2 regions of the Pseudoalteromonas sp. S2893 genome follow, and region 2 is predicted to be linked to the other one. Evidence: predicted binding sites of a transcription regulator. Region 2 holds the regulator's gene; the other holds the start of a gene.
What was found. The regulator sigma-54, encoded in region 2, starts transcription at its own class of promoters, with help from an activator protein. The targets are predictions, from matches to a motif close to GTTGGCACGNNNNTNGNNT.
Positions count from the first base shown of each region.

Region 1: the regulator sigma-54 is predicted to act here: its motif matches at 14,591-14,609, upstream of CWC04_RS18560 (CsbD family protein).

Region 1 covers NZ_PNCY01000058.1:17,241-34,041, forward strand. Annotated here, with positions in the region: gene CWC04_RS18500 (histone deacetylase family protein) at 4-912, opposite strand; gene CWC04_RS18505 (PilZ domain-containing protein) at 975-1,331, opposite strand; gene ettA (energy-dependent translational throttle protein EttA) at 1,451-3,124, opposite strand; gene metA (homoserine O-acetyltransferase MetA) at 3,359-4,306, shown strand; gene CWC04_RS18520 (homocysteine S-methyltransferase family protein) at 4,296-5,369, shown strand; gene metH (methionine synthase) at 5,378-8,008, shown strand; gene CWC04_RS18530 (hypothetical protein) at 8,548-8,787, shown strand; gene CWC04_RS18535 (hypothetical protein) at 8,943-9,677, shown strand; gene CWC04_RS18540 ((2Fe-2S)-binding protein) at 9,897-10,394, shown strand; gene CWC04_RS18545 (xanthine dehydrogenase family protein molybdopterin-binding subunit) at 10,391-12,652, shown strand; gene CWC04_RS18550 (hypothetical protein) at 12,733-13,176, opposite strand; gene CWC04_RS18555 (M15 family metallopeptidase) at 13,186-14,085, opposite strand; gene CWC04_RS18560 (CsbD family protein) at 14,350-14,547, opposite strand; gene hrpB (ATP-dependent helicase HrpB) at 14,820-16,801, shown strand, end outside.
Region 2 covers NZ_PNCY01000010.1:140,797-157,597, forward strand. Annotated here, with positions in the region: gene CWC04_RS06240 (trypsin-like peptidase domain-containing protein) at 1-829, shown strand, start outside; gene murA (UDP-N-acetylglucosamine 1-carboxyvinyltransferase) at 977-2,236, opposite strand; gene CWC04_RS06250 (BolA family protein) at 2,250-2,507, opposite strand; gene CWC04_RS06255 (STAS domain-containing protein) at 2,513-2,806, opposite strand; gene CWC04_RS06260 (MlaC/ttg2D family ABC transporter substrate-binding protein) at 2,799-3,479, opposite strand; gene mlaD (outer membrane lipid asymmetry maintenance protein MlaD) at 3,485-4,033, opposite strand; gene mlaE (lipid asymmetry maintenance ABC transporter permease subunit MlaE) at 4,047-4,826, opposite strand; gene CWC04_RS06275 (ATP-binding cassette domain-containing protein) at 4,826-5,629, opposite strand; gene CWC04_RS06280 (calcium/sodium antiporter) at 5,884-6,852, shown strand; gene CWC04_RS06285 (KpsF/GutQ family sugar-phosphate isomerase) at 6,855-7,826, shown strand; gene kdsC (3-deoxy-manno-octulosonate-8-phosphatase KdsC) at 7,827-8,378, shown strand; gene lptC (LPS export ABC transporter periplasmic protein LptC) at 8,375-8,929, shown strand; gene lptA (lipopolysaccharide transport periplasmic protein LptA) at 8,919-9,467, shown strand; gene lptB (LPS export ABC transporter ATP-binding protein) at 9,464-10,189, shown strand; gene CWC04_RS06310 (RNA polymerase factor sigma-54) at 10,259-11,758, shown strand; gene hpf (ribosome hibernation promoting factor) at 11,786-12,073, shown strand; gene CWC04_RS06320 (PTS sugar transporter subunit IIA) at 12,078-12,530, shown strand; gene rapZ (RNase adapter RapZ) at 12,550-13,395, shown strand; gene CWC04_RS06330 (HPr family phosphocarrier protein) at 13,436-13,708, shown strand; gene mgtE (magnesium transporter) at 13,968-15,326, shown strand; gene CWC04_RS06340 (zinc-dependent metalloprotease) at 15,373-16,801, opposite strand, start outside.

The DNA of each region.
Region 1 (16,801 bases), on a different contig from region 2:
CTTTTAAAAACCCGCAGCCTGCTCAATTACTATTGCATGGCGCTGCGCTAAACGCGTATGGTCTCTGTCGTAGCCGCCACCAATAACACTGGCAATAGCGGTGTTATGTTCAAGGCAGCGCTTAAACACTATATGGTCACGCTGTTTAATGCCGTCCCAGCTTATATCTAGTTTGCCTAAGCCATCGTCTTGCCAAATATCTACACCGGCATCGTATAGGACTAAATCGGGGTTGAGTTCTTTTAGTAAAAACTGCAGCGTATCATCCACAATGCCTAAGTATTCTGCGTCTTGCATATTGTTAGCAAGGCCTATGTCTAAATCGCTGGGGGATTTTCTAAAAGGGAAGTTTTTTTCGCAGTGTATAGAGCAGGTATACGCATACGGCTGATGTGCAAGCATTGCAGCTGTGCCATCGCCTTGGTGTACGTCTAAATCAAAAATGAGCACGTTGGTCACTTCACCGCTTTGTATTAATGTTTGCGCGGTAAAGGCTAAGTCGTTCACCATACAAAAACCTGAGCCAAAATCAGTGTGTGCATGGTGCGTACCGCCTGCTAAATGACAGGCTAAGCCATGCTTTAATGCTAAGCGTGCAGTTTGTAACGTGCCTTGTGGGGCGGTGAATGTGCGGTCCATTAGCGGTTGCGACCAAGGTAAGCCAATGCGGCGCATGGCTTTTTCGTCTAGACGGTTATGCCATAAATCGTGAATGTAGTTTTCGCAGTGTACCAGTTCAAGTGGTTCAGGGGAGCCCAAAATAGGCTCTACTAAATTATTACCTGCAATGCCTAAACCTTTAACCTGCTCATATAAATGAGCAAATTTACTCATTACAAATCGGTGCTTAGGGTCAAAGCTAAACGAATAATTACTGTGATAGACCAAAGGTAAGTGAGGGTTTAGGCGCATAACCGTATCAATAATAAAGTTTGCGCTATGGTAATAAACTTAACTAAGGGAGTCTATTGCCGTTATTCAATCAATGAAGCAAGCTCGCGATGAAGTAATTTTTCATCGGCTAAATTAAGTTCAACTAACCGTTTTAAATAGGTAATGCTGTTTATATCTATATGGTGGCAATTAAGGCCGATGTGTTTATCTTCTATGTGGCAAATAAACACCTCCATTTTTATTTCTATATCGCTTTGTGGCAAGGTAAAGCGCAAGGTGGCTTCGCTATTTTTTGTGCCACTAAATGCCGCGCATTTAGTAATGAGTGCGCCATGTAAAGATACATCGAGTAATTTGCATGGGTAGCTCTCTCCTGCAAATTCTAATTGCGCCGCGGTTGAAAAAAGAATACGCGAGAACTGACGTCGATTTTCCATAAAACGAGTTGCCTTTATTGTAATATTTAAATCAAGCATAGCGGGAAATAACCCATAGCGATAAAAAATGGCATAAAAAAACCCCGCATAAATGCAGGGTTTGTTATATCAGTTAACAATTAACCAATTTTTTTATACTTAATACGCTTAGGTTGTGCAGCTTCTGCGCCTAAGGTCTTTTTAAGCCACTCTTCGTATTCAGTGTAGTTACCATCGAAGAAGTTAATTTGGCCTTCGTCGCGGTAATCTAAAATGTGTGTTGCAATACGGTCGAGGAACCAACGGTCATGCGATATACACATTACACACCCTGGGAACTCTAAAATAGCGTTCTCAAGGGCGCGAAGTGTTTCAACATCAAGGTCATTGGTTGGCTCATCCAGTAGTACTACGTTACCACCCGCTTTTAAAAGCTTAGCAAGGTGTAAACGGTTGCGCTCACCACCTGATAAGTCTTTTACAAACTTTTGCTGATCGTTACCTTTAAAGTTAAAGCGGCTAACGTATGCACGGCTTGGGAACTCAAAGTTACCAATTTTTAGTACGTCTTGTCCGTCAGATATTTCTTCAAATACAGTTTTGCTTTCGTCCATATTGCCACGGAACTGATCAACCGTTGCAAGCTCTACAGTTTCACCTACGCTAATGCTGCCGCTATCTGGTTGCTCTTCGCCGCTTAGCATTTTAAATAGGGTTGATTTACCCGCGCCATTGGCACCGATAATGCCCACAATCGCGCCTTTTGGCATACTAAAGCTTAAATCGTCGATTAATACGCGATCGCCAAAACTCTTACGTAAGTTATTAACTTCAAGCACTTGGTCGCCTAAACGCGGACCAGGTGGAATAAATAGCTCGTTAGTTTCGTTACGCTTTTGGTAATCAGACTGCTGTAGCTCACTAAACTGCGCCATACGCGCTTTAGACTTAGCTTGGCGACCTTTAGGGTTTGAACGTACCCACTCAAGTTCTTGAGCAATTGATTTTTGACGTGCTTTTTCAGATTTTTGCTCTTGTTGTAAGCGCGCATCTTTTTGCTCAAGCCAAGAAGAATAGTTACCTTCCCACGGAATACCTTCACCACGGTCAAGCTCTAGTATCCAGCCAGCTACATTATCAAGGAAGTAACGGTCATGCGTTACCGCCACAACAGTGCCTTCGTAATCATGTAAGAAGCGCTCAAGCCAAGCAACCGACTCAGCATCTAAGTGGTTAGTAGGCTCATCGAGAATAAGCATATCTGGTTTTTCGAGTAATAAACGACAAATAGCAACACGGCGGCGCTCACCACCTGAAAGGTGCTCAATTTTAGCATCCCATTCAGGTAAACGAAGTGCATCAGCAGCGCGCTCTAAAACGTTATCGATGTTGTGGCCATCGTGCGCTTGAATGATTGCTTCAAGCTCACCTTGCTCTTTTGCTAGGGCGTCAAAGTCAGCGTCTTCCATTGCGTACTCGTTGTACACTTCGTCAAGGCGATTAAGGGCATGTTTTACTTCGCCAACAGCTTCTTCAACTATTTCGCGTACTGTTTTGCTTTCATCCAGTACTGGCTCTTGCGGTAAGTAACCAATTTTAGTACCAGGTTGAGGGCGGGCTTCACCTTCAAAGTCTTGGTCAACACCGGCCATAATGCGAAGTAATGTAGATTTACCAGCACCATTTAAACCTAGCACACCAATTTTAGCGCCAGGGAAAAAGTGCAACGAAATATCTTTTAAAATTGTGCGCTTAGGTGGCACAACTTTAGATACTCGACTCATCGAGAATATAAACTTATCAGGTAAAACCATGGAGGAAAGCCTTCAAATAATAATAAAAATTTCAATGTTGTATTGTAGTGGCTCACAGGTGAAACAGTCAACGAATGGCGGGTTTTAAAGCGCTAATGGCTGCAGGTTGATAAAGTATAAAATCATGAATAAATTTCATTTAGACATCTATACATCTAGAGGTTGATATTTTTAGCATACTGTTCATAATGAGAGCGTATAAATTCTCGGTTTTTATGAGTAGGAGTAAAAAATATGCCAATTACAGTGAAAGACGAGCTACCGGCTATTGCCCGTTTACGTGAAGAAAACGTGTTTGTAATGCCAAAAAGTCGCGCAAAAACGCAAGAAATTCGTCCTATGCGTTTGGCTATTTTAAATTTAATGCCTAATAAAGTAGAAACCGAAGTGCAGTTTATTCGTTTGCTTGCCAATTCTCCTTTGCAAGTAAATGTAGAGCTATTACGCCTAGATACGCACCGCAGCAGTAGCAACTCAGAAGAGCACCTAGATACCTTTTACCGTTATTTTTCAGAAGTGAAAGACAATAACTACGATGCGTTAATTGTTACCGGCGCGCCACTAGCACACCTTGAATACGACGATGTAGCCTACTGGGATGAGCTAAAAGTGATTATTGATTGGGCAGAGCAGCACGTTACCTCTACGCTGTTTTCGTGCTGGGCGGCGCATGCGGCACTGTATCACCGTTACAATTTAAAACGCGATTTAAAAGAAGATAAACTTTGTGGTGTGTTTACTCACCAGTGTTACTTTGATCACGGAGCACTTACTCGTGGCTTTGACGATACCTTTTTAGTGCCGCACTCACGTTATGGCCACATTGATATAAATAAAATAAATGCCTGCGACGATATAGTGGTATTGGCAGGCTCTGAAAAAGTAGGCGCTTACTTAATGAAAAATAAGTCGGGCAGCCAAGTGTTTATAACCGGCCACCCAGAATACGATGCCGACACATTAAAAGCAGAGTACGAGCGCGATTTACAAAAAAGCCCTGATGCGCCAAAACCCGAAAACTATTTTCCAGATAACGACGCAAGCAAAAAGCCGTCAAAAACGTGGCAAAGCCATGCTTTTTTGCTGTTTTCGAACTGGTTAAATTACTACGTGTACCAAACGACCCCTTATGATATTAATTTAGTTAGCCAAGATGTGAGGACTAACAACTATGCAGAATAACGTGCAAAACAATAATAAACACAGCGAATTAAGCGCTGCATTAAAAGAGCGTATTTTAATTTTAGATGGCGCCATGGGCACCATGATCCAAACTCACAAGCTTGAAGAAGAAGACTACCGAGGCGAGCGCTTTAAAGACTGGCACGAACTAATTAAAGGCAATAACGATTTATTAAGCCTTACAAAACCTGAGTTAATAACCAATATACACCGCAGCTTTTTAGCCGCCGGTGCAGACATTATTGAAACCAATACCTTTAACTCAACCACTATTTCGATGGAAGATTACGACATGGCAAGCATAAGCCGTGAAGTAAACCTAGAGTCGGCAAAACTCGCACGCGCAATATGTGACGAGTTCACCGCCAAAAACCCAGAAAAACCCCGCTATGTAGCGGGTGTTTTAGGGCCAACCTCTAAAACCTGCTCAATTTCGCCAGATGTAAACGACCCAGGCTATCGTAATATTACCTTTGATAAGCTGGTTACTGCGTATGTTGAGTCTACCCTTGCACTAATGGAAGGCGGCGCCGATTTAATACTTATCGAAACCATTTTCGACACGCTAAATGCAAAAGCGGCCTCATTCGCAGTAGAAGAAGCATTTGAGCAAGCAGGGCGCACATTACCCGTAATGATCTCGGGCACAATTACCGATGCCTCTGGGCGTACGCTTTCGGGGCAAACCACCGAAGCATTTTATAACTCTATTCGCCATATTAAGCCGCTTTCTATAGGCCTTAACTGCGCTCTAGGGCCAGATTTACTTCGCCAATACGTAGAGGAACTTTCGCGCGTATGCGAAACATTTACCTCAGTACACCCAAATGCCGGTTTACCTAACGAATTTGGTGAGTACGACCTAGAAGCAGAGGACATGGCGAAAGAGATTATAGACTGGGGAAAATCGGGCTTTATAAATATTGTTGGTGGTTGCTGCGGCACCACGCCTGCGCATATTCGTGCGTTTGCCAAAGGGCTTGAAGGCGTTAAACCTCGCGCGTTGCCAGAGCTTGATGTTCGTATGCGTTTATCAGGGCTTGAAGCCTGTAACTTAAACTAGGAGCCAACATGACCCAGCAAATTGCAGTATTTACCAATGTTGGCGAGCGTACCAACGTAACCGGCTCTGCCATGTTTAAACGCTTAATCATGGAAGAAGACTATGAAGCAGCGCTTACCGTTGCTCGCGAGCAAGTAGAAAACGGCGCCCAAGTTATTGATATAAACATGGACGAAGCCATGTTGGACTCAAAAGCGGCCATGGTTAAGTTTTTAAACTTAATTGCCTCAGAGCCCGATATTTCTAAAGTGCCTATTATGGTCGACTCCTCTAAATGGGAAGTAATAGAAGCAGGCCTTAAATGTATTCAAGGCAAGGCTATTGTTAATTCAATATCGCTTAAAGAAGGGGAGGAGCCGTTTAAACGCCAAGCTAAAATTATTAAACGTTTCGGCGCTGCCGCTGTTGTAATGGCGTTTGATACCGACGGCCAAGCCGACACCGCAGACCGCAAATACGAAATCTGTGAGCGCAGCTACAAAATATTAGTCGAAGAGATTGGTTTTCCGCCGGAAGATATAATATTCGACCCCAATATATTTGCCGTAGCCACCGGTATAGAAGAGCACGACAACTACGCCGTAGAATTTATTGAAGGCACACGCCGCATTAAGCAAAACTTACCGCACTGTAAAGTGTCGGGCGGGGTGTCTAATGTCTCGTTTTCGTTTAGAGGTAATAACCCCGTACGCGAAGCCATTCACTCAGTGTTTTTATACCATGCGATAAAAGCGGGTATGGATATGGGTATTGTAAACGCAGGGCAACTTGCGGTTTACGACGACATCCCCGAGGAACTTCGTAAAGCCGTAGAAGATGTAATCCTTAACACCGACCCCGGTGCAGGTGAGCGCCTTGTAGAAATAGCCCCTAAGTTTTCGGGTATGGCACAAGCCGAACGCGTAGAAGATTTAGAATGGCGCACATGGCCTGTTGAAAAACGCCTAGAGCACGCCCTTGTTAAAGGCATTACCACATTTATAGATGAAGATACCGAAGAATGCCGCGCAGCTGCCGATAAACCTATTCACGTAATTGAAGGGCCATTAATGGATGGCATGAACGTGGTAGGGGATTTATTTGGCGCAGGTAAAATGTTTTTACCGCAAGTTGTTAAATCGGCCCGTGTAATGAAACGCGCAGTGGCCTACCTAGACCCATACATAGAAGCTGAAAAAGAAGAAGGTGCCACTAACGGTAAAGTGGTTATGGCCACCGTAAAAGGCGACGTGCACGACATAGGTAAAAACATTGTAGGCGTAGTACTGCAATGTAATAACTACGAAGTAATCGACTTAGGCGTAATGGTACCTGCCGAAAAAATACTGCAAACCGCGATTGACGAAAAAGCCGACATAATCGGCCTTTCGGGTTTAATTACCCCATCGCTTGATGAAATGGTACACGTAGCCAAAGAAATGACCCGCCGAGGTTTTGAATTACCACTTATGATTGGCGGCGCTACGACCTCTAAAGCGCATACTGCCGTTAAAATTGAGCCGCAGTACGACAAAGGCGTAGTGTATGTAAATAACGCCAGCCGTGCGGTGGGCGTGGTATCAAGCTTATTATCTAAAGAGCTAAAACCGGCCTTTTTAGAAAAAACTAAAGCCGAGTACGAAAAAGTACGCGAGCAACAAGCGCGCAAAAAGCCACGTTCAAAACCAGTTACCATACAGCGTGCCCGCGATAACGCAGCCAAGCTTGATTGGGATAACTACACGCCACCGGTGCCTAAAAAGCTGGGCGTGACCGAATTTAAAAATGTATCAATTGCGACTTTACGTAAATACATAGATTGGACCCCGTACTTTATGACGTGGTCAATCGCTGGTAAATACCCGCGCATAATGGACGATGAAGTTGTTGGCGAGCAAGCACGCAGCTTATTTAAAGACGCTAACGACATGCTCGACGACCTTGAAAAGTCAGGTGCTTTGCAACCTTTAGGTGTAATTGGTTTATTCCCTGCAAACCGCGTGGGTGATGACATAGAAATTTACACCGACGAAACCCGCAAAGAGCTGTTAACTACCTCATGCCATTTACGCCAGCAAACCGAAAAAAACGACTTTGCTAACTATTGTTTAGCCGACTACATTGCGCCAAAAGGCAAACCTGATTACTTTGGCGCGTTTGCAGTAACGGGCGGTTTAGAAGAAGACGACCTAGCCGACGCGTTCGATGCCAAGCAAGACGACTACAATAAAATAATGGTAAAAGCGGTTGCCGACAGGCTCGCAGAAGCGTTTGCAGAATACTTGCACGAACAAGTGCGCAAAGAGTATTGGGGTTACGCAGCCGATGAAAACTTAAGTAACGATGAGCTAATTCGCGAAAACTACCAAGGTATTCGCCCTGCACCGGGTTACCCAGCGTGCCCAGAGCACACCGAGAAAAAGAAAATTTGGCAGTTACTCGATACCGAAAAACGCATTGGCATGCAGCTCACCAGCTCATACGCCATGTGGCCAGGGGCTGCGGTTTCGGGCTGGTATTTCTCACACCCAGAGGCAAAATATTACGCCGTAGCCGCTGTGCAAAAGGATCAGGTAGAAGATTACGCCAAGCGAACTAATATGACGCTCGAAGAGGCTGAAAGGTGGCTGTCGCCTAATTTGGGGTATGAGCCAGAGTAAAAGAGCAGCGGTCAGTTTTTAGCTGTCAGCTATCAGTAAAAGAAAAACGAGCCTAATTTGGCTCGTTTTTTTATAAAGCTATTTAGGGAGATTGTGACGAATAAAACTATATTGAGCTATTTTAGTGCAAACAAAGCTTGTTTTTAATTTAGGTAATTGATTGTTTGCATAATTTTTGCAAATGTAATTATAAGGTGATGTAACTAAAGTCGTTTTGGTTGTGGTAATGCCTATAATAAATCTAATAAAATGTTGCGATATATACATAATTTAGAGTGTATCTAAAAAACATATTTTAAAGATGAAGTTTTGAACGCAAGTACAAAAGCAGTGAACTCTGGAATAGATGCTTTATTAGGATTCGAATTTCAACGTAACTGCGCGCTATATTTATTACTAAATGATTACGAACAATTCAAAAGAAGAGAATTTTTCCTATGTATAGAACATCATGATGATTTTTTATTTTGCTACAGAACAGAATGCCGCAGTAATATAGAAGAAGTTCATTCTTATCAGGAAAAAAACTCTCTGGTAATGTGTGGACGATAAATGAACGGTTTTCTGAGCTTGTAGCTAAAATACTTGAGGTTGGAAATGGGTTAATTAATGACCCCACACCTAAATGTGCAAACTATACCCATGAGTTATCGTTTGTATCAAATACCGATATCAAACTTAATTATAAGCCATCAAAGAAAGAAAAACAAAATGGCAAAGAAGAAATTACTTACCTTCTAAATGAGCAAAACAGTAAATGTATTTATGGTGCGATTTAAAGAAATTTATATAAATACGCTGGAAATAACTGCAAAATGAATGTAATAAGGATATAAGCTCACTTCTTTTAATTTATAAGAAATATACACACTATCCGTCATGGCAATAAAAAATAATATTAATCAATTTGATAATTAAATAAAGGAATAATAACTTGTCGAAGCAAATGAAACTCAAAGTTAATAAATGTCGAATAGTTTTTTTTGATTTAGAATTTTATGTCCCAGAGTCTAGTCGAGTAAAAACTGGGCTATGCTACAACCCTTGGGACAAAAAATGTAAATTGTTAGGAGGCTCATTTTTAGTTGCTAATCCTGAAAATGATTTTCAGATAAGTGAAGGTGAAGTTTTAAAAAAAACGGAATCTTTTTGGTTGTGGGATTTTAAAGATGAAAGAGAGTTGCTCGTAACTATATATGAGTTGCTGAAAAAAGCTTTATTAGTTGTTCACAATGCGCATCAAAAAAGGGTTTCGCCTTTGCTTTGCGGTATCGGTATATCTTCATCAGATGTTCCAATTTTGATTGAATTATTTAAAAGGTATCAGATATTAAGTAATGCTGAAGCATTTAAATTTCAAAGTCATTTTAGGGTAATAGACTTATCTCAGTTGGCTATTGCCTGTTTTAACAATTCGAATGAATACTTATACCCAAAAGTAAAAAATGATTTACTCAGAAAGTATATTCCCAATAAGAATTTTGCGTCAGGAAAAAGTGTTTGGAATTTATATGAAACAGGTAAATATGGAGAAATTAACTCTAGGGTTGTAGAAGAAATAGCAGCAACACACGCTTTATATAAATATATCTTATCAGACTATCGAAAATTTAAAAGATTGGAAAAAAATGATAAAACTAATTTTAAATTAGAGGACCAAGTAAGCTAAAAATATATTTAGTTAGATTCATTTTCTTCGTTTATTATAAAGCAAAACCGCCACAGGGCGGTTTTTGCGTTTAGTGACCTACCAAAGCTTATTAAAGCCACTTACCGATAAAAATTTCAATAAACCAATCCTAAGTGGTAGGCTAAAAAAGTAGCAATTATTCAAACCGTTCTCGCGCAACAAGGCATTCCTTTAAAGCGCTTTGCCAAGGAGTTAAATATGATCACGCTTACCGTTAATGGTAATAAACATGAGTTTACAGGCGATCCGTCAACGCCGGTGCTTTGGTATCTTCGAGATGAATTAAATTTAACCGGACCTAAGTTTGGCTGTGGTATGGCGCAATGTGGTGCGTGCACCATACATATTGATGGCGTAGCGCAGCGCTCGTGCATATTACCGGTATCGGCTGTGGCAGGGCGTGCTATTACCTCTATTGAAGGGTTAAGCGAGCAAGGCGACCACCCCGTGCAAAAAGCCTGGGTTGAGCATAAAGTGCCGCAATGTGGGTTTTGTCAGTGCGGGCAAATAATGCAAGCGGCAAGCTTATTAGCAGCTAACCCCAACCCAACTGATGATGAAATAGTGAGTAATATGTCGGGCAATATTTGTCGTTGTGGTACATACCCACGTATTCATAAAGCGATTAAGTCGGCGGCTAAAACCATGGCGGGGGTTGAATATTTTGACCCCAATGAACAAGGGGAAGAGGTATGAAAAACGACAATACATACTTTGACCTAAACCGCCGCCAATTTTTAAAAACCAGCGCAATAGGCGCATTAGTATTAGGCACTTATTTTGTAGGCAGTGCACCAAAAGCGTTTGCAGGCGTGTTAGAACAACCGTCTGAGCAAGCAAAACGTGCCAACTTATTTATAGCGCTGCGCCCCGATGGCATGGTTGAAATAACCTGTCACCGCTCTGAAATGGGCCAACAAATTCGTACCGCCATTGCCCAAATTGTGGCAGACGAAATGGAAGCCGCGTGGGATAAAGTCGTGGTTATTCAAGGTAAGGGCGACCCTAAATATGGGGATCAAAATACCGATGGCTCGCGCAGTATTCGCTACAACATGCAGCGCCTACGCGAAATGGGCGCAAGTGTACGTTATATGATGCAGCACGCAGCCGCTAAATATTGGAAAGTTGAGCCGCAAACCTGTACAGCTAATCAGCACGTAGTTACCCACAGCTCGGGTAAAACGCTTGCCTATAAAGACTTAATCGACCTCGCGCTTGGTACTACCCCGCCAGAGCCAGACAAGTTAACACTTAAAACACGTAAAGAATGGCGCTATATAAATACCGGTATGGCGCACATAGATTTAACCGATTTAGTAACCGGTAAAGCCACATTTGCTGCTGATGTTCGCGAGCCAAAAGCGCTGGTGGCTATGATTGAGCGCCCGCCGGTAGTAGGTGGCGTGCTTAAATCGTTTGATGCCAGCGCCGCTAAAGCAATTAATGGCGTAGTTGATGTTATTGAAATGCCTGTACCAAAAGGCGCGCCGCAATTTCAGCCAAAAGGCGGCATTGCTATTGTTGCTAAAAATACCTGGGCTGCATGGCAGGCGCGTAAAGCACTAAAGGTGGTGTGGGATGATGGTAAAAACGGCGATTATAATTCAGAGAGCTTTAAAAAGTCCTTATTACAAACCGTTAATGAGCCGCAAACGCATGTACGCGAAAAAGGCGATGCAGCCAGCTTATTGGCTAAATCGAGCAATAAGTTAGTAGCTGACTACTATGCGCCGCACTTAGCTCAAGCACCAATGGAACCACCTTGCGCCACGGCGATGTATCATAAAGACCGCGTTGATATATGGGCAGCAACGCAAAATCCGCAAGCCGATATGAAAACCGTAGCCGCACTACTTGGTATGGATGAGAGCCAAATTAACGTGCATGTAACCATGTTAGGTGGCGGGTTTGGGCGTAAATCAAAACCTGATTTTTCAGCAGAGGCCGCCTACATTTCAATGAAAGTAGGGCAACCTATTCGCGTACAATGGACGCGAGAGGATGATATTCAGCACAGTTTTTATCATGCGGTATCGGCTCAACATATTGAAGCGTCACTAGATGAAAAAGGTAATATCGAGGCTTACTTACATCGTACGGCGTTTTCACCAATTATGTCGACCTTTCAAGAAGGCGCAACGTCGCCTGCAGGTTTTGAGCTGCGCTTAGGCTTTACGGATAACCCTATAAACTCACCTAACTTAAAGCTAGAAAACGGCGAAGCACCCGCTAAAACAAGAGTGGGCTGGATGCGTTCGGTATCAAATATTTTTCATGCTTTTGCTATTCAGTCATTTATAGCTGAAGCTGCGCACAAAGCAGGGCGCGACCAAAAAGACTATTTACTTGAAACCATAGGCCCTGATCGCATTTTAGATGTAACCGAGCAAAATGCCTCGTACGATAACTATGGCGCCGATAAAGATCTTTACCCATTAGATATTGGTAAATTACGCCATGTTATTGAAAAAGTGGCTGAGATAAGTAAATGGGGCCGAAAGCTGCCAAAAGGTCGCGGGTTAGGCATTGCTGCGCACCGCAGCTTTTTAACGTATGTGGCTACTGTGGTTGAGGTAGAGGTATCGGATGCTGGTGATTTAAACGTGATTAAATCGTGGGTCGCTATTGATGCGGGTACGGTTGTAAACACCGATACCGTAAAAAATCAAACGCAAGGTGGCTCTATTTACGGTATTACAACCGCAATTAGCGACGGTATTACTTTTGATAAAGGCCGAGTACAGCAAAGTAACTTTCATGATTATCGCGTACCGCGTATGAGCGATTCACCACTAGAGGTAGAAGTAGAAATAATACAAAGCGATGCACCACCAGCAGGTGTAGGCGAGCCCGCAACACCGGTTTACGCCCCTGCATTGTGTAACGCTATTTTTGCCGCTTGTGGTAAACGCATTAGGCAACTGCCTATAGGTAATCAATTAAAAGCGTAAATAACGTCCTTTTTTAGCCGTTAAACAAAAAAACCGCCAAATGGCGGTTTTTTTATTCGTAAGTCTATGTCTTTTCAAACTCATAAATTACATATTTTGTTCACTAAATTTGTATTGACCTGGTTCGGTTTAAACGCACTAATATGTTTAGGTATATTGGCTTGTGTATATTCTAGAAGAACATATTCATAAGATTGCGGCTCAATAACTTCCTCAAGTAGGTAGTTCTGCTTAGATTTTTTACTAAATAATACTGAGTAGTTTTTTAAGTCTGCATGTGTAAACTGGTTAGCTCTATAAACATGAAAAGACTCACTGTTTGTGGCAACAAAGCTGTTGAGGATAGAGGACCAATCTGCGTACCACTCAGAATCTTCAAATGGTGTACTGCCTATAATAATAATAGCTTTATCATTATTATAGTCATCGCATAACTGTTTTTCTGAAGATGTTTGTTCAGCTGTTACTACCCCAGTGCAGCCCATTAGGCTAAAAGCAAAGCACCCTAATAGGATTTTTTTCATTTTAGTATCCTATATAGAAAGTGGAATCATCTGATTGTTTGAAATTGATGATTGGTTAAAAAAGTGCTTAGCTTCATAGTCGAATGTTGAAGCCGATAGCTGCTTATCGAAGTGAGGAGAATCCATCCTGGTAAAATCGCCTCCCCATCTAAGCCCTCTTTTTTTCATTGCATCAATAAATTTAATGGCTGAAGACGTAGCACTTTTAGTTTTAAAAGCTGTTGAGTTGTTCCAATTAGAGCCATCAACAATATTTAAATCTAAAGCATGCCCAATATAATGTTGGCTGCGTTTTGCTGGCGTTACTACAGCGCCATTTGGAGAAACTCCAAGCTGCCTTACTGTCTGGTTTAAAACCAATTTTAAACCTAGTTTTTTTGCTTCAATGTTCATTGCTTTTATCTCAGTAATTAAAGTTGCTGAAACTACAAATTCACCTTTCAATACATTTTGGTTTGCAATTAATTTGAAGTTAGGATTGAGCTCTATATTAGTAAAAGTTGCTTCTCTTAACCTTAGCAAGTCACCTGTACATCGAAAATTGCTAGCGGCCCAGATATTAAGCTCTCGACGAGTAGCTTTGTCAGTTTGCCCAGAGGTACTTCCCTTAAAGGTGGGCAGTTGATTAATAACCCTTAAATTTTTTAATCGATACGGGGCCGATTTTGCGTTCCATTGGAATAACTTTAATGCGTGTGTAGTTTTTAAGCCAAAATCACCATCAATTTTTGATTTATATGTTCCTAATTTATTAAGCAGTATTTGTAATTCGGATACAAAAGAGTGATTAGCTATGTGACTTTTTCCTTCCCAGATTTGTTTTTTGTCATTGTCTCCTCTTTGAAGAGAAAAGCCACCAAATAAATCCGTCACACCAGTTAAAGCTGACACTACAGCATTGTTATTCATATAAGTTCCTTTAAATTAATAGTTAACCGCACTTATTCCATCGCGATTGCAATATTACCTATAAAAGAATATAACTAAAGATAAAAAATAGGAACAATATTTTTCGTTAAGTCATTATGGATACACCGTAAAATAGATAGTGTCAAAGCCGTAATTTAAACAAATATTTTTAAATTATTTAAGGAAAGCTTTATTCAATTTAATTTAGGTCGTTACTAGTAAACAAAAAAACCGCCAAATGGCGGTTTTTTTAGAAGTTAGCGATTAGTGAGTTTTTTCAAACTCGTCTACTTCGCGCTCTGCTTCTTCTTTAGATTTACCATACTGCTGCTGGATTTTACCTACTAGCTCTGTACGGCTACCTTCAATTTTGTCTAAATCGTCGTCAGTAAGATCGCCCCATTTTTGTTGAGCCTTACCTTTAAGTTCGTTCCAATTACCTTTCATACGATCGCTATTCATAAGTATCTCCTTACTTAGCTTTAATTAACGTTCAGTATAAAAGGAGCAAAGCGTGTACCAACCAGTCAAATTTTTATTTTGTGTTTATAATCATTAATTTATATATTTAAGCGAGGCGTTACTTTTATTGCAACGCGTATGTTCTTAAAAAATGTACAGAGCGGTCTGTAATTATTTCTGATTATGGATACGCGTAAACTCATCTGCTTTTGCGGCGCGTTTATTTTTGGTTTTTGTTACAATGCGCACAAAGCAATTTTGGGTAAATAGCAGTGCTGCCGGTTCAAAACATATATCAACAACTTCTAACTACATTACAAAGTAACCCCATAACGTTATTACAAGCACCGCCTGGTGCGGGTAAATCAACCTGGTTGCCGCTACAGCTTATGCGCGACGACCATTTTAAACGTATTGTAATGCTTGAGCCGCGCCGCTTAGCAGCACGTAATATTGCCAATTACTTAGCACAGTGCCAAAACGAAAAAGTGGGGCAGAGTGTTGGTTTGCGAGTACGCGGCGAGAGTAAAGTAAGTAGTAATACGCGCCTTGAAATAGTCACTGAGGGTATGCTTACCCGCATGCTACAAAACGACCCCGAATTAAGCGATATAGATTTACTGATATTTGATGAATTTCATGAACGTTCAATTGCGGCCGACACTTCACTGGCCTTTGCTTTAGAGACCCAAAGTGCGCTGCGCGACGATTTAACCATACTACTTATGTCGGCCACCCTTGATACCGAGCGCTATACGCAGTTTTTTGATTGCCCGGTTATACAATCAAGCGGGCGTAGTTACCCCATTGACGAAGTATATATACCAATAAAAGATGAGAGCCGCTGGTTAGATGCTATTCCTAATATCGTTAAGCAAGCACTCAATGAGCAAAGCGGTAGTGCATTAGTCTTTTTGCCTGGGCAATTTGAAATAGTACGCGTACAACAGGCCCTTAATGATTTACCAAGTAACTGCCTAGTTGCCACGTTATTTGGCGAGCAAGATAAAGCCAATCAGCAAGCGGCGATTGCCCCTGCGCCTAAAGGTATGCGCAAAATAGTGCTTACCACCAATGTAGCCGAAACCAGTTTAACCATTGAAGGCATTCGCATTGTTATTGATAGCGGCAAACGCCGCGCGGCGAGCTATAACTTGAAAACAGGCGTAACTGAGCTTACAACACAAAGTATATCGCGCTCCTCTGCTGTACAGCGAGCGGGGCGTGCAGGGCGAATAGAGCCAGGGGTTGTTTACAGGCTTGGCTCAAAGCAAACATTTGAGCGACGTAATAGCCACGATAGCCCAGAAATACTCACATCAGACATAAGCCAACTTATGCTGGAGGCAAAACAGTGGGGCGCAAGTATTAGCGAACTCACCTTACTTGATACGCCAACAGCGCAGCAATGTACGCAAGCGGCAAACTTACTAACCATGCTTGAGGCTATCGACTCCAAAGGTAAGCTCACTAAATTGGGCAGCAACATGCTGGGTTTTGGGGCGGATATTCGCTTAGCGCATATGCTTTTAAAAGCGCAAGCGCTTGAGGCAGAACTCCCTGGTATTTACCGTTTAGCACTTTATTTAGTGGCGCTGCTTGAGAGCCGAATAAACAGCGCCAACGAGCTAAGCTTGGCGCTACATAGCCAACAGCAAAGGCCACACCCAGTATTTAAACAGCAGTTAAAATACTGGCAAAGCCGTTTAAAAGTAACCGACAGTAACAGTGAGCTAAACACCGAGTATTTAGGTTTGCTGGTGGCATTAGCTTACCCCGATCGCATTGCAAAAAAACGCGGCAATGGCTACTTACTTGCCAATGGTGCGGGCGCTGATTTAAACACCGATTACTGGCATAACGATGACTACCTTGCTATTGCAAGCATGGGCGGCCATAAAGGCACGCGTATTTTTGCAGCCACCGCAATTAGCCCATTTGAGCTACAAGATTACTTACCGCATTTGTTTACTACGCTTACCCGCTGTGAGTTTGATGAAAAAACCGCGCGCTTTATCCATCAAGACGAAGTAAAGCTCGGCGCTATTACGCTTACAAGCCAACCAAGTAAGCAAAAGCTTGATAAAACCGAGCGCGCCAAAGCGTGGCTTAATTTATTTACCAAACACGGCTTTGCATTATTTAATGAACAACCCGATGCGCAGCAATTATTAATACGCATGAGTTTAGCCAGTCAGTTTATGCCAGATACGTTCCCGGCAATAAGCGAGCAGCAACTTATCGAAACAGCTGA
Region 2 (16,801 bases):
CTCTGGCGTAATTATGGCGCAAGACGGCTACATATTAACTAACTACCACGTTATAAATAATGCAGATCAAATCTTGGTTATATTAACCGATGGCCGACGCTTTTTTGATGTGCAGTTAATTGGCTTTGACACCATTACCGATTTAGCCTTATTAAAAATTAACGCCGACCACCTGCCGGTGATCCCCGTAAACGATAATTATACCACCAGTGTAGGTGATGTAGTGCTGGCCATTGGTAACCCACTCAATTTAGGGCAAACCATCACCCAAGGTATAATTAGTGCCACCGGTAAACAAAAAATTACCGATAGCCCTTATAACAACTTACTGCAAATGGATGCTGCTATAAATGTAGGTAACTCTGGCGGTGCTTTGGTTAATTCAAATGGGGACTTAGTGGGGATCACGTCTGCGCAGTTTAAAACCCGTGAAAACCTAAACATCCAAGGAATATTTTTTGCTGTTCCCTATTCGCTCGCTAAAGAAGTAATGGCAAAGCTAATACGCCATGGCCGTGTAGTGCGTGGCTATTTAGGCTTTGAAGGCACCGCTGTAGATAGCACGGGCAAAGAGGTAAACGACAGCCTTACTGAGGTTGCTGGTATGCGCATCACCAATTTAGACCCATTAGGTCCTGCATGGCAAGCTGGCATTGAAGAGCAAGACATCGTTATTAAAATTGCAGGGTTAAGTGTGGCCAACCCGCAAAAAGTACTCGAAAAAATAGGCAATACACAGCCCGGTAAAGAAATAGAATTTGAGCTGTACCGAAACGGTAAAGTAGAAAAAATAATGGTTAGAGTCGCAGAGCTCGAAACTAAACTCTAACCAAAATGGCAATAAAAAAGGTCAGATAGCAATACGCGTATCCGACCTTTTTTATGTCTAAAGTAAACTGTGTTTAACCCAGCGCGCTTAATTTAGGAGCAAGTGTGCTCTCACTTCAAAGCAAATAAATATTATTGCGAATGGGTATTAGCTACTTCTGCGCTTAATATTGGCACCTAAGCCACTGAGTTTATCTTCAATGCGTTGATAGCCTCGGTCTACGTGGTAAATACGATCGACTACCGTTTCACCTTGCGCCACAATACCGGTTAAAATTAAGCTTGCAGAGGCGCGTAAATCGGTTGCCATTACTTGTGCGCCACTTAAACTTTGCGTTTCACCACAAATAGCGGTGTGCCCTTCTAAACGAATATTAGCGCCCATGCGTTGTAACTCTGGTACGTGCATAAAGCGGTTTTCAAAAATGGTTTCGGTAATTGTTGCACTACCATTAGCCACTACATTTAACGCGGTGAACTGCGCTTGCATGTCGGTTGGAAAACCAGGGTGTGGCATGGTTTTAATATTAACGGCTTTGAGCTCACGATTACGCATATCTAAATAAATGCTGTCATCGTTTACTTCAACTAATGCATTCGCGGCACGTAATTTTTCAATAACAGGCTCAAGTGAATGAAAATCTGTTTTTTTACAAAGTACTTCGCCTGCAGCCATCGCTGCTGCAACTAAAAAAGTGCCCGTTTCAATGCGGTCTGGTAAAATGCTGTGCTCACAGCCGCCTAAACGCTCTACGCCATCTATTTCTATACGGCTTGTACCTGCACCAGTAATTTTTGCACCCATAGCAATTAGACAATTGGCAAGGTCAATAATTTCGGGCTCGCGTGCTGCGTTTTCAAGCACCGTTTTACCATCGGCAAGTGCTGCGGCCATTAGTAAGTTTTCGGTTGCGCCAACACTGACCATTTCCATGAAAATTTCAGCGCCTTTAAGGCGGCCTTCTACCTTTGCATTGATATAGCCATTTTCGACGTTTATTTGTGCGCCCATGCGCTCTAAACCTTGAATATGTATATCAACCGGGCGTGCACCGATAGCACAGCCGCCAGGTAGCGATACCTGCGCCTCACCAAAACGCGCCACTAAAGGTCCGAGCGCCAAAACAGAGGCACGCATTTGCTTAACTAAATCATAAGGAGCAAGCGTTTTATTAACGGTTGCGCCATCAATATACAGTGTATCGCCTTGCCAATTTACAGTTGCACCTAAAGTGCTTAAAAGCGCCTCAGTGGTCACAATATCGCGAAGGCGAGGAACATTCGTAAATGTACTTTTACCATCGGCAAGCAGTGCGGCAAACAAAATTGGTAATGCGGCATTTTTAGCGCCAGAAATAGTTACTTCACCCGCAAGTGAAGTGCCACCTTGAATTACAAACTGATCCATTAAGAGGCCTTAACTATTGAGGTAAAATAAATTTTTGTTCACGCTTCCACTCAGTTGGCGTAAATGCACGAATTGATACAGCGTGAATTGTACCGTCTGAAATAGTATTCATTAATGGGCCATAAACTAGCTGTTGCTTTTTAACGCGGCTTAAACCGTCAAAGCACTCACCTACTGCAATTACTTCATAATGGCTACCATTGGCTTTTACTTTTACTTCAGATAATTGAAGTTCGTCGCGTAATAATGTTTCGACTTGGCTAGTTTCCATAACTCTCACTCAAATAAAGTTGTTACCTGACCCAACTGCATTAAATTTTGCAATTGCTCAGGTGGATTTTGCAATTCAAGGCGTGTGCCCTGTTGCTTAAATTCAGCAAAAGAGTGAATTAACCAAGCTAAGCCCGCTGTGTCAACCCTCATTACCTCACAAAGGTCAAAATAGATGGTTTTATGCTTACTTAATGACTTGGCGTTCAGAAGCTGTTCATTGCCAATTGAGCTGCGGGTAAGTTCACCACTTACCCTATAGTGCTGCTCATCTACTTGGCTAATTGCCAATTTAGTCATTGCTGTTGTTGCCTCTAAATTGCACAGGTAACTGGCTCTTTTGCTCTAGTAATTTGCTTACGTGTGCAATACCTTGCTGGCGTAAAATACCTTGTAGCTCACTTTGTTTTGCATCGAGTAAGCTAATTCCTTCTGCAATCATATCGTATGCGCGCCACTCGCCGCTGCGATCTTCACGCACTTTAAAATCAATTTTTATGTCAGGCTTGCCATCTTCTGTAATTTTAGTTTTTACTACAACTACATCTTTGCCTTTAAATGGCTGCTCTGCGCCAAATTCTACATGTTGGTCGGTGTATTGAGTAAATACACCCGCGTAAGTAGCAACTAAATAGCCTCTAAACGCGCCAATAAATTCTTGGATATCTTTAATTGCTTTGGCTTTTTCGGCTTCATCGGTAATTGCACGCACTTTAGACACTTCACTACCCAACACACGAAGTGCTGCATATTTGTAGTCTATGTAAGGCATCAGCTCTTCTTCTACAATAACACGAAGGTGCTCTTTATCTTTAGTGATAAGCGGTTGATCTTTTTTAATGCGCTCAAATGTATGCTCTGCTACCTGACGCACCATTTTGTTAGGATCTGTCAGTTTAACTTCGGCTGCGCTAACACTTTGCACAGCTAGGGTTGCACCAAGTGCAAGAACGGCTAAAAACTGTTTCAACATAATAATTACTCACTACCTTGGTTGAATAAAAACTGCCCAATTAACTCTTCTAAAACAAGTGCAGACTTAGTATCTGTGATTGAATCACCATCACCTAACGCTTTGCTCTCTACGCCAAATAACTCATCGATTGCTTGATCTTGTGCGTTTTCGGTCACTGTTTCACCTAAACAGCGCTGCTCTGCTGCATTAGGAGAAATAACAGGGTGAATACCTAAGTACTGCTCCCCTAAAATACCCGATGTTAAAATTGAGATTGAGCTAGTGTCTGAAAAACGACATAAATACTGTGCATCTATCGTCATATTTACCACAGGCAAAAACTCCTGTGGGTGTACATAAATAGATTCGACACGGCCAATCACTACACCGCCTACTTTTACCGGTGCACGCGCTTTAAGTGAGCCGATATTTTCAAACTTTGCATTTAGCGTGTAGGTTTCGCCCGACCCGCTAATACCCGAATTAGCCACTTTAAGTGCTAACATTGCAAACGCTAAAATGCCTAATGCGACAAAAAAGCCAACTAAAATCTCTAATTTCCGTGAATTCATTATCTATACCCTATTAGCTGGTAAACATTACCGCTGTCAAAATAAAGTCAAACCCTAATACTGCCAGTGATGAGTGAACGACTGTTTCTGTTGTTGCTTTACTGATCCCTTCTGAGGTTGGGATACAGTCGTAGCCCTTATAAAGCGCAATCCAGGTCACTACCATGGCAAATACAAAACTTTTTATCATGCCGTTTAATACATCTTCTTGAAACGATACTTGCGATTGCATTATCGACCAAAAGCTGCCGGTATCTACGCCTAACCAATCAACCCCAACTAAATGAGCACCGATAATGGCAACCGCAGAAAAAATAAGTGCAAGCAATGGCATACTAATAAAACCTGCCCAAAAGCGCGGTGCAATAATGCGCTTGAGAGGGTCAATTGCCATCATTTCTAGTGAAGAGAGTTGCTCAGTGGCTTTCATTAAGCCTATTTCTGCCGTTAGCGCACTTCCAGCGCGCCCAGCAAATAATAGCGCTGTAACCACTGGGCCTAGTTCGCGTAATAAACTAAGCGCAACTAATGGACCTAGGCTGTCTTCGGCGCCATAGCCAACTAATACGGTATAACCTTGCAGCGCAAGCACCATACCAATAAACAAACCCGACACCATAATAATTAATAATGATTGCGAACCAACCATATAAAGTTGGCGCACTAACAGCGGTGTGCCTTTTTTAAAGTTAGGTACATTCCACAATGCATTAAAAAGCATGTTGGCAGAGCGCCCTAAAGCAGCAAAACGCCCCAGCGTTTTATGACCTAACTTTTGAAATAAATCCAACATTAAGCGTTTTCTCCTAACAGCTCATCAGCATACGTTTGTGCAGGATAATGAAATGGCACAGGCCCATCCGATAATCCTTTTAAAAACTGCTGTACTAATGGAGATTCATGATTACGCATTTCATCCGGTGTCCCTGCCCCTATTACGCCTTGATCGGCAATAATAATAACGTGATCGGCAATACTCATTACCTCCGTTACATCGTGGGTTACAATAAGGGATGATAAACCTAGCACTTCATTTAACGACTTAATAAGCTTTACCAATACACCCATAGATATTGGGTCTTGGCCGGCAAAAGGCTCATCATACATAATAAGTTCTGGGTCCAGTGCAATAGCACGTGCAAGTGCTGCTCGTCTGGCCATACCGCCAGAAAGCTCAGAAGGCATTAAATCTTTAGCACCGCGTAAACCCACCGCTTGCAGTTTCATTAATACGACTAGTTTAATTAACGCTTCACTTAACTTGGTGTGCTCTCGCAGAGGAAATGCAATGTTGTCAAATACCGACATATCAGTAAATAACGCACCGCTTTGAAACAGCATGCTCATTTTGGTTCGTGCCGCATATAACTCTTTGCGCGACATACTAGGAATACTGCCACCTTCGAATAAAATATCGCCGGCGTCAGGCTTAAGCTGCCCACCAATTAAGCGTAGCATTGTGGTTTTGCCAATTCCGCTTGGCCCCATAATCGCTGTTATCTTACCTTTAGGAACACTAAAACTCATATTTTTATATATGGTTCTATCGCCTCGCGAAAAGCTAACATCCTTGACTTCTACTATTGATTGCGACAAGTCGCTCTCCGTAACAATGTTCACTCGTACTCCTATTTTAAGGGTTTTTTAGCCAAGATGGAAAAAACAATTCGTAAGATTTTGTAATACGCCTACAAAAAGCGCTCTAAGGCTGAAGTAAATTGCCTTAACCTTTGCTTAAGCGCATAAAATTCACGCACTGCAATAGTAGACCCTGCTCTTTTGCTTATACTTTCATGTTGGCTTTTGTTACTATTCGCGCCATCTGTATTTTGAACATCTGGCTTAACATAATGGTTACCTCGTTTGTTATTTTAATTCTTGGTTTTGCTGCACTTGTGTGGAGCGCCGACCGATTTGTATACGGTGCGGCAGCGCTTGCTAAAAACTTTGGAGTCCCTACTTTAATTGTTGGCTTAACGGTTGTTGCTATGGGGTCTTCGGCCCCTGAAATGATGGTATCGGCCTCGGCTGCTTTGGCAAATAAAACCGACACAGCGGTTGGTAACGCGGTAGGTTCAAATATAACAAACATATTACTTGTGTTAGGTATTACTGCGCTGCTACGCCCTTTGAGTGTGTCATCAAGCACTTTAAAACGCGAAATGCCGCTTGTTATGCTGGTATCCTTGGCTACGTGGTATGTATTTTCAGACAACTACTTCTCACTTACCGAAGGGTTGGCGTTGCTAGTTGCATTTGCTGTGTTTATTGGTGGCTTGATTGTGGTTTCTTTGCGCGCAAAAAATCAAGATGACCCTTTTGTTTCAGAAGCCTGCGATGAGGTTCCTAACGATGTACCAACTAAAAAAGCCGTTTTATGGCTAATTGTTGGCATGGTTTTATTGCCTGTTAGCTCACACTTTTTAGTTGGTTCAGCAGTCGATATTGCTAAATACTTTGGTTTAAGCGACTTAGTAATTGGCTTAACCATTATCGCTATTGGCACAAGCTTGCCTGAACTTGCAGCTTCTGTAGCGGGTGTACTTAAAAACGAAGATGATTTAGCCCTAGGTAATATTGTGGGCTCAAATATATTTAATATTTTAGCGGTATTACCGCTTGCAGGTATTATTAACCCATCAGTGGTTGACCCGTCACTTGCAAACCGCGACATACTTATTATGTTAGGTGCTACCCTTGCGCTTATTATTATGTCATTGAACTTTAGAGGTTCTCAGCGTATCAATAGAGTAGAAGGTGGCCTATTACTCATCGCATTTTTGGCGTACCAAGGTTATATTTTTAGTCAAGTAGGGTAACAATGGCACAACTAAATTTTATAGAGCAAGGTTTACGCGTATTAAACATTGAACGCCAAGCGCTTGCTGATATTACACAATACGTTGACGAAAACTTTCATAGTGCGTGTCAGCTCATGTTTGATTGCCAAGGCCGCATTATTGTTATTGGCATGGGTAAATCAGGCCATATTGGTAATAAAATTGCTGCTACCCTTGCAAGTACAGGCAGCCCTGCTTTTTTTGTTCACCCTGGCGAAGCAAGCCATGGTGATTTAGGCATGATAACCAAAAATGACGTGGTTATGCTTATATCAAACTCGGGCGAAACCAGCGAAGTACTTAATATTATTCCGGTGCTTAAACGCCTTGGTGCAAAAATAATATCTATGACGGGTAACCCGCTTTCTACTATGGCTACACTTGCCGATGTGCACGTATGCATAAAAGTAGAACAAGAAGCGTGTTTATTAGGTTTAGCGCCTACAGCAAGCACCACAGCTACTTTAGCAATGGGTGATGCAATGGCGGTTGCGCTTTTAGAAGCCCGCGGCTTTACCGCCGATGACTTTGCACTCTCTCACCCTGGCGGCAGTTTAGGTAAGCGATTGTTGCTCACTTTAAAAGATGTAATGCACAGCGGCACAAACACCCCTATTATAGGTGTAACGCAAACAATTAAAGACGCGTTAATAGAAATGTCAGCCAAAGGGCTGGGTATGACCGCTATTGTAGATAACAATCAACAGCTTGCCGGCCTTTTTACCGACGGTGACTTACGCCGTATTTTAGAGCAAAGAGTTGATATACATAGCACCGCTATTAGCCAGGTTATGACCAAATCATGCACAACTGCCACGGCCGATATACTTGCAGCTGAAGCCCTAAACATAATGGAAAACAAACGTATTAATGGTTTAATTGTGGTCAATGATAAAAACCAGCCAATAGGCGCCTTAAATATGCAAGACCTCTTAAAAGCAGGAGTATTATAAATGCAATTTGAAGATCTCTATCAACCGCTAAGCGATGATGCCAAAGCACGCGCCAAAAAAGTAAAACTACTCATATGCGATATTGATGGTGTATTTTCTGATGGCCGAATTTACCTCGGCAACCAAGGCGAAGAATTAAAAGCATTTAATACAAAAGATGGTTTTGGCATTAAAGCGCTAATTAATAGCGGTTTTGAAGTTGCGGTCATTACGGGGCGTCACTCAGAAATAGTACAAACTCGCATGAGCAGCTTAACTGTGCAGCACATTTATCAAGGCCAAGAAGACAAACTTATTGCTTATCAAGAACTCAAAAACACTTTAAAGTTAACTGATGAACAAATAGCTTATATTGGCGACGATGGCCCTGACATGCCAGTAATGGAGCGCGTTGGCTTTGCCGTTGCAGTAAACGATGCGCACCCAGTAATTAAGCGCTTATCGCATTACACTACGCAAATGCCTGGCGGCTTTGGCGCCGTTAGAGAGCTCACAGACTTACTTATGCTAGAGAACGGCATAGCGCTTACAACACAAGGCACCAGTTCATGAATGCAGCACGCGTTATACTCAGTGCGTTATTCATCGGCTGTATGGTTTGGCTTTGGTACCCTTATTTTACCCAAACCAATGTAGCGCCAGAGCAAGAACCTGAAGTAATTGCAAAGCCCGATTACACCGCTATAGAGCTTAAGCAAACAGCCTATGACGAGCAAGGTAAAATAAGCCATAAAGTCACTGCGGCTAAAATGGAGCTGTACCAACAGCTTGGTTTTACATTTTTTGAAAAACCTATTTTCACCTTGTATAACGAAAAGCAAACATGGCGAATAAATGCAGACGAAGCAACGCTTTACGAAGATAAACAACTTATTTTAGAAGGCAACGTGGTTGCTAAAAATTTAGTTGATAATGCCATGATAGATAACATCAATGCCGATAACATCGAAGTCGACATTAAAGCGCTAACAATGCGCTCTGAGCAACCAGTGGTTGTCACTGGGCCTAATTTAAAAATTGTCGGGAAAGGCCTTGAAGCCGATTTAAAAACCGAAGTAATAAAACTAATTAACCATACGCGAACAATATATTATGACCAATAAACTCACTAAAATACTTATTATCCCATCGCTAATGCTTGCATTTAGCGCCTCTGCTGCTGAGCCTGCTGCTCAACCGCCAGCAAATCAAATTTCTATTAGTGCAGACCGTCAAGAAGGCCAACTTAAAGAAAACGTAGGTATTTTTGAAAAGAACGTCGAAATTGTGCATGGTAATCGCAAAATTACAGCCGACCGACTCGAAGTACATAAACGTGAAGACTTAGGGGATAACAAACAACTCCTTATTGCCACTGGCAGCCCAGCCTACTTCGAAGAAAAACAAGACGATGGTACTGTAATGAGTGCCAGTGCAAACGAAGTACGTTACGACGTAGCAAAGCGATTTTTAACGCTTGTTGGCGATGCTGAAGTCGCACAAGCCGGTCAAAAAATTAATGCTAAAAGTATTACCTACGATATGCAGCAGCAGCTTATTAGCGCAGAAAAAGACGAAAACTCTACGGATCGTGTCCACACAATTTTAGTGCCTGTTGAAGCAAAAATTAAAGAAAAAACAGGTAACGAAGGTCAACCATGAGCACCTTAAAAGCAGAACTATTAGCAAAAAGCTATAAAGGCCGCCAAGTTGTAAAAAATGTAGGCCTTGAGGTAGAAGCCGGCAGCATTGTTGGCTTATTGGGCCCTAATGGCGCAGGTAAAACCACCACCTTTTATATGATTGTAGGGTTAGTACCTAGCGACAAAGGCAAAATTTCTATTGATGATAACGACATTACGTTATTACCTATGCACAGCCGCGCCCGCTTAGGCATTGGCTATTTGCCGCAAGAGTCATCAATATTTAGAAAGCTGACAGTTTATCAAAACTTAATGGCGATTTTAGAAACGCGTAAAGAGCTCAATAAAGCCGCGCGAGAAGAAACGCTTAACAACTTACTTGATGAATTTAGTATTCAGCATATTCGCGATAGCCAAGGTATGGCGCTTTCTGGTGGTGAACGCCGCCGTGTAGAAATTGCCAGAGCACTGGCAGCGAACCCTAAATTTATTTTATTGGATGAGCCTTTTGCTGGTGTTGATCCGATTTCAGTGTTAGATATAAAGAAAATAATAGAACATCTTAAAAACCGTGGCATTGGCGTATTAATTACCGATCACAATGTAAGAGAAACCCTTGATGTTTGTGAAAAAGCCTACATTGTTTCTCATGGGGAGCTAATTGCATCTGGCACCCCAGAACACGTATTAAATGACAAAACTGTACGCGATGTTTATTTAGGCGAGCAATTTAGGCTGTAACATTTAAGCCACACCTACAAGCATCTGCTAATATTAATTATAACAACATAAAAGGATTGTTAGAGATACATGAGGCAATCATTACAGCTGCGCATGGGCCAGCAACTTACAATGACTCCACAATTGCAACAAGCGATTCGCTTGCTGCAGCTCAGTACATTGGATCTCCAGCAAGAAATACAAGAAGCACTTGATAGCAACCCGCTATTAGAAGTAGAAGAGCAAGATTACACGGAAGAGTCGGCTGGAAAAAATGAACAAAAAGCAGATACGGATGATGTAACCGTAAGCGCATCGGCTGACGATACAACCAGCGAGTACGAGCAAGACAGTGGCGAAGCTTTAAATAAAGACACCATTAGCGATGATATGGCAATGGATGTAACTTGGGATGAGTACATGAGCGCAGCCCCTGCTGCATCCTCAGGCCCAATGCCAGAAGATGAGTCTATTTATCAAGGTGCCTCTACTGAAACGCTACATGAGTATTTAATGTGGCAGCTTCAGCTTACTCCTTTTAGCCCAACTGACGAAGCCATTGCTATTGCCATTGTAGAAGCTGTAGATGACTCGGGTATTTTAACGCTAAGTTGCGAAGAAATTTTAGAAAGCTTTAACCAAGAAAACGATGACGAAGTTGAAGTTGAACTTGACGAAATAGAAGCCGTTTTAAAGCGTATTCAGTTATTTGACCCTGTAGGTATAGCCGCGCGCAGTTTACAAGAGTGCTTGTGTATTCAGCTAAACCAGTTTGATAAAGACACCCCTTTTATAGAACAAACTAAAATGATCTTAACCGATCACATTGATCTATTAGCGGCACGCGACTATCGTACATTAATGAAAAAGACTAAGCTTAAAGAAGACGAGCTTAAAGAGGTCATGACCCTAATACATACCCTCAACCCAAAACCTGCAGATACAATAGTAAGGGAAGAGTCTGAGTATGTAATACCGGATGTGTCGGTTAAAAAAATAAAAGGCCGCTGGGTGGTAGAGCTAAATCCAGATAGCATGCCAAAAATACGCGTAAATAGTCAGTACGCGGCTATGTCTCGTACCGTAAAATCAAGTGGTGATAGCCAGTTTATTCGCTCTCACTTACAAGAAGCTAAATGGTTTATAAAAAGCCTTGAAAGCAGAAACGACACGCTACTTAAGGTAACTAACTGTATTGTAAAACAGCAACAGGCATTTTTTGAACATGGCCCAGAAGCCATGAAGCCAATGGTTTTAAACGATGTTGCTGAAATGGTAGAAATGCATGAATCGACAATTTCGCGTGTTACTACGCAAAAATATATGCATACGCCACGTGGTATTTTTGAGCTTAAGTATTTTTTCTCAAGCCACGTAAGCACTGAAAACGGCGGAGAGTGTTCATCAACCGCAATACGTGCCCTAATTAAAAAGCTAATTGCCGCGGAAAACTCAGCTAAACCATTGAGTGATAGTAAAATTGCGGATATATTGGCAGAGCAAGGAATTAAAGTAGCTAGACGCACAATAGCAAAATACCGTGAATCGCTAGCTATTCCACCGTCAAATCAGAGAAAGAGTTTGATATAAGACGTAAAAAACAAAGAGGAAATGCTTATGCAACTAAACCTAACTGGTCGTCACGTAGAAGTAACTGATTCACTTAGAGACTATGTAAATAATAAATTTGCAAAGCTAGAAAGGCACTCAGATCATATTAGCAATGTGCATGTCATTCTCGATGTAGAAAAACTCAACCAAAAAGCAGAAGCGACTATTCATGTAAGTGGCGCAGATTTATTTGCCTCAACAGAGCACCAAGATATGTATGCCGCTATAGACTCGTTGATTGACAAGCTCGATCGTCAAGTCATAAAACATAAAGAGAAGCTTGCTAGACACTAATATTATGAAATTAAGTACATTAGTATGCCAGGACTGCAGCAAAGCTGCGGTCCTTTTTAGTAGTAAAAAAAGAATTTTAGAGTTTATCAGTGAGCTTGCTCATGAAAAGCTCCCCTACTTACCACAACAAGATATTCTTAATGCGCTGGCAAGCAGAGAAAAGCTAGGCAGTACTGGTATTGGCCGGGGGATCGCCATTCCTCATGGCAGAATGGGTGGCGTAGAAGAGCCGCTGGCTTTAGTACTTGTTAGCGACACGCCTGTTAACTTTGACGCTATTGATAACTGCCCTGTTGATATTTTTGTTGCACTCATCGTACCAGATGGCGATAACCAACAGCACCTAAAGACTCTGGCAACCATAGCTGATAAACTGAGCAACAAAGAATTTTGTAAACAGCTGCGTAGTGCTAAAACCGATGCAGAGCTGTATCAAGTAATTGTTGATCAATCGTAGTAAATACTAAGGGCTATAAATGGAGTTAATTATCATAAGCGGCCGTTCTGGTTCAGGTAAGTCGGTTGCTTTACGCGTGGTTGAAGATTTAGGCTATTATTGCGTAGATAATATTCCGGTCAACCTACTGCCCTCTTTAGTGCGAAGTGTTTCAGATAACTATGACAAAATAGCCGTTAGTATAGATGTTCGTAATATCCCCAAAGAACAAGACGAATTTAACGATATTCTCGAGTACCTTCCTGACTTTGCTAAACCCACACTGTTTTATTTAGATAGTGATGATCAAACACTGATCAAACGTTTTTCAGAAACACGCAGATTACACCCTTTATCCATCGATTCACTGCCGCTTGATTTAGCAATAAAAAAAGAAAAAGAACTGCTTGATGTACTCGTAACGCGCGCTGACTTTATGCTTGATACCACCGATTTAAGTGTGCACCAATTAGCAGAGTCAATTCGCGAAAAAATACTGGGTAAAAAAGATAAGCAACTTATTGTAACGTTTGAATCGTTTGGCTTTAAACACGGCATACCTAAAGAAGCTGATTATGTTTTTGATGCTCGCTTTTTGCCAAACCCCCACTGGGAGCCTGAACTTAAACCGCTTACGGGCCTTGATCAACCAGTAAAAGATTTTTTGGCAAATCACAGCATAGTGCAAAAATTCACTTGGCAAATTCAAACCTTTGTACAAACTTGGTTGCCACACTTAGAGCGTAATAACCGTAGTTACCTCACTATTGCAATAGGCTGTACTGGTGGTCAACACCGCTCGGTTTATTTAGCGCAAGCCATTGGTGAGAGCTTTGCTATGACGCATCCGAATGTCAAAATTCGTCATCGTGAGCAAGAAAAGTAACCTTAAAATAATAACCTGTTCAGTTTAGGTATAGTAATTTATGCGCTGTGAAGACACATTTTTAATAAAAAATAAATTAGGCTTACACGCCAGAGCGGCAACGGTCCTTGCGCAATTAGCTGTGCAGTTTGATGCTAAAATCACCTTACACCAAGATGATAAAGAAGCCGCAGGCGACAGCGTATTAGCTTTAATGCTACTTGAAAGCAGTAAAGGTAAAGAAGTTAAAGTAGTCTGTGAAGGCCCTGATTCAGAGCAAGCTTTGCATGCGGTTGGGCAATTAATTGCACAACGATTTAACGAACAAGAATAATTTAAAGCACCATAGCCTTATAAGTTAAAGACTTATCAGGCCAGACTATAAAGATTTAGTAAGTTAGGGTATTCCGACTCGCCTAATTTAATGCTTTAATTTAGAGTAATAAAGCCATGCCCCTGCTAAATTTGGTTACTTAATTTTAAACACTAATTTAGTCCCAGCATTGGGTTTAGCACAAAAAATAAAGAAAATGACAGTGGGCAACACCACTTACTAAACACCTTTCCATTACACAAAAATATTTAGGATGCCAATGCCAGAAGCGTTTGAACAAGACTATCCACTACAGCAATTAAAACAAGTGACTAAATCACTTAATAGTGGGCAATTTGTTCAAGTAAGACGCATGCTAGCAAAAACAGCACCTTGTGATACAGCATTGCTGCTTGAATCCTCTCCGCATAAAATTAGACGCATGCTTTGGCAACTGGTTGACCCAGATGTGCAAGGGGATGTGCTAGAAGAGCTCTCTGAAGATGTACGTTTAGGTATCATTGCACAAATGGAACCTGAGCATATTGCCGCGGCCACTGAGGATATGGGCCACGATGATTTAGGTGAAGTCCTACGTAGCCTACCTGATACCGTGTACAAAGATGTGGTTAGCGCTATGGATACGCAAGACCGCGAACGCGCTACACAAGCTTTATCTTACCAAGAGCGCTCAGCAGGCGCGCTAATGAACACCGATACGGTGACCATTCGCCCAGACGTTACACTTGATGTTGTGCTGCGTTATATTAGGCTACGCGGTGAGCTGCCAGAGGGCACCGATGATTTATACGTTGTTGATAAACATAACTGTTTTTTAGGTGCATTATCACTTAGTACACTGTTAACTAATCCGCCTGAAAAAATTGTTCAAGATTTAATGGATGAAGACTGTGAGTCTATCCCTATTTCGATGGATGAAAGTGAAGTTGCTCAGTTATTTGAGCGCCATAACTGGATATCGGCCCCTGTAGTCGATGATAACGCCCACTTGCTTGGGCGTGTCACCATTGATGATATTGTTGATGTTATTCGTGAAGATGCAGAGCACAGCTTATTAAGCCTTGCCGGTCTTGATGATGAAGAAGACACCTTTGCACCTGTTTTAAAAAGCTCGAAAAAACGCTCAGTATGGCTTGGCGTTAATTTACTCACAGCCTTAGCTGCCGCCTTTGTGGCCAGCTTTTTTGAAAGCACCTTAGATATATTACCTATTTTAGCTGTACTCAATGGCATTGTGCCCTCAATGGGTGGTGTAGCAGGTAGCCAATCTTTAACTCTGGTTATTCGCGGTATTGCCGTGGGCCATATTAACCAAACTAACCAACGATTTTTAATGGCTAAAGAGCTGGCGATAGGCGCATTAAACGGGGTTATTTGGTCAATACTTATAGCCAGTGTAATTGCGCTTTGGCAATGGGATTTTATGCTTGGCGGCGTGCTCGCATTTGCAATGTTTATGAACCTCGTAGTGGCTGGTGTTGCTGGCGCATGTATTCCTATTTTATTGAAAAAAATGAATATAGACCCTGCACTTGCCGGTAGTGTTGTACTTACAACGGTGACTGATATTGTCGGTATTTTTGCCTTTTTAGGCACCGCAACGTGGCTACTTATTTAACAACCTGAACTGAGGTTAAGTAGCCACTACACACTAAAACATATAATTAAATTGGTGAGCCCGGTGGCATTGGTAAACCACTGAAGTTTTCAGGCCACTTACCTACTTTTAAAAACTGTTTTATTTGCTCTGCTAAATACTGTTTAAACGCACTTTCTCCTACACTGGTATTACTTAACATTGAGTTTTGATTGTACTCTTTGCTTAATTTTACCAAGTAGAAACGTAACTGCGCCTGCACCTCTGGGCTTACCTTGTCACTAGTGACTAAATCAGCCATATTTTTTGCAGTTAAAAATTGCACCCGCTGGGTGATTTTGCCTTTCATTGTATTAGGTGATGACACATTAAACACCTGGCTGTAAAGCTGCTCTAGCAGCTCATCTAAGCTGTAAAAATTATAATTACGTACTTGTTGTTGAGCTAAACGATTTAAACGCTGTGGGTTTAATAATAACGATAAACTATGCTGCGCAGCTACTTCTGGCAAGGCCATCGCATCAAGTGTTAAACCCGTACGCCCTGTTATGCTTTCACGCGATTTAGACTCGCCATACGCTTTTGGCGGAATAAGCGCTAACACCGACTCAGGCAAAATTAAATTAGCCGGTTTTAATGTTGTTAAAACAGCACTAAGCGCCGCTTGCTGCTGCGCTTTTGCAACCACTTGTGCGCCCTTAGCAGGTGAGTTGTTACGTGTTTCGTATTCGTAGTTAACCCCCGCAATTAGCTTAACTGCAGCCTCTACTTGATAGCGATGAAATAAATAAAGCGGCACGAGTTTTTCTTCTAACTGCGAGAGTGCATCGCCCGTTTTAATGTTGTTAATACCAAATTGCGAAAGCGCTTTTTTACGTACATCAAGCACTCTAAGTAACTCTTGCGTTGGGTTAGTACCGTTATCCCATAAGTGCGCTGTAGGGTGTGCCCCGCCCTTTGCGCGTGCGTCGCTATCAGATATAAACTCAAGGCCCTTCGTTTTGTTCTCTTTTAATATTGCTGCAAGCTCAGCACTTTCATCTTGATGAGTAAAGTCGCTGTAACCATATTTAATAACTTGGGTATCCCATACGCCCATACCGCTTGCATAGCCGCGGGTTACATCAAGCTCGCCTTGCTCGTTAAAGCCAAGTAGTGGGTGCGGGTAATCCATAACTGACGCTCTATCCCCCACCGAGGCTGCAAAGTTATGTGCAATGCCCAGCGTATGGCCAATTTCGTGTGCACTTAACTGGCGAATCCTATCAAGTGCCATTGCCTGTAAATTTTTAGCCACCTCGTTACCTTTTAAATAAGGCGCACCGAGGGCTTCTGCAATTAAAATATCTTGGCGTACACGCAATGAGCCAAGTGTTACATGCCCTTTGAGTATTTCGCCGGTACGAGGGTCTATAACAGAGCTTCCGTAAGACCATCCGCGTGTAGCACGGTGTACCCACTGAATAACGTTATAGCGAATATCCATAGGATCAGCA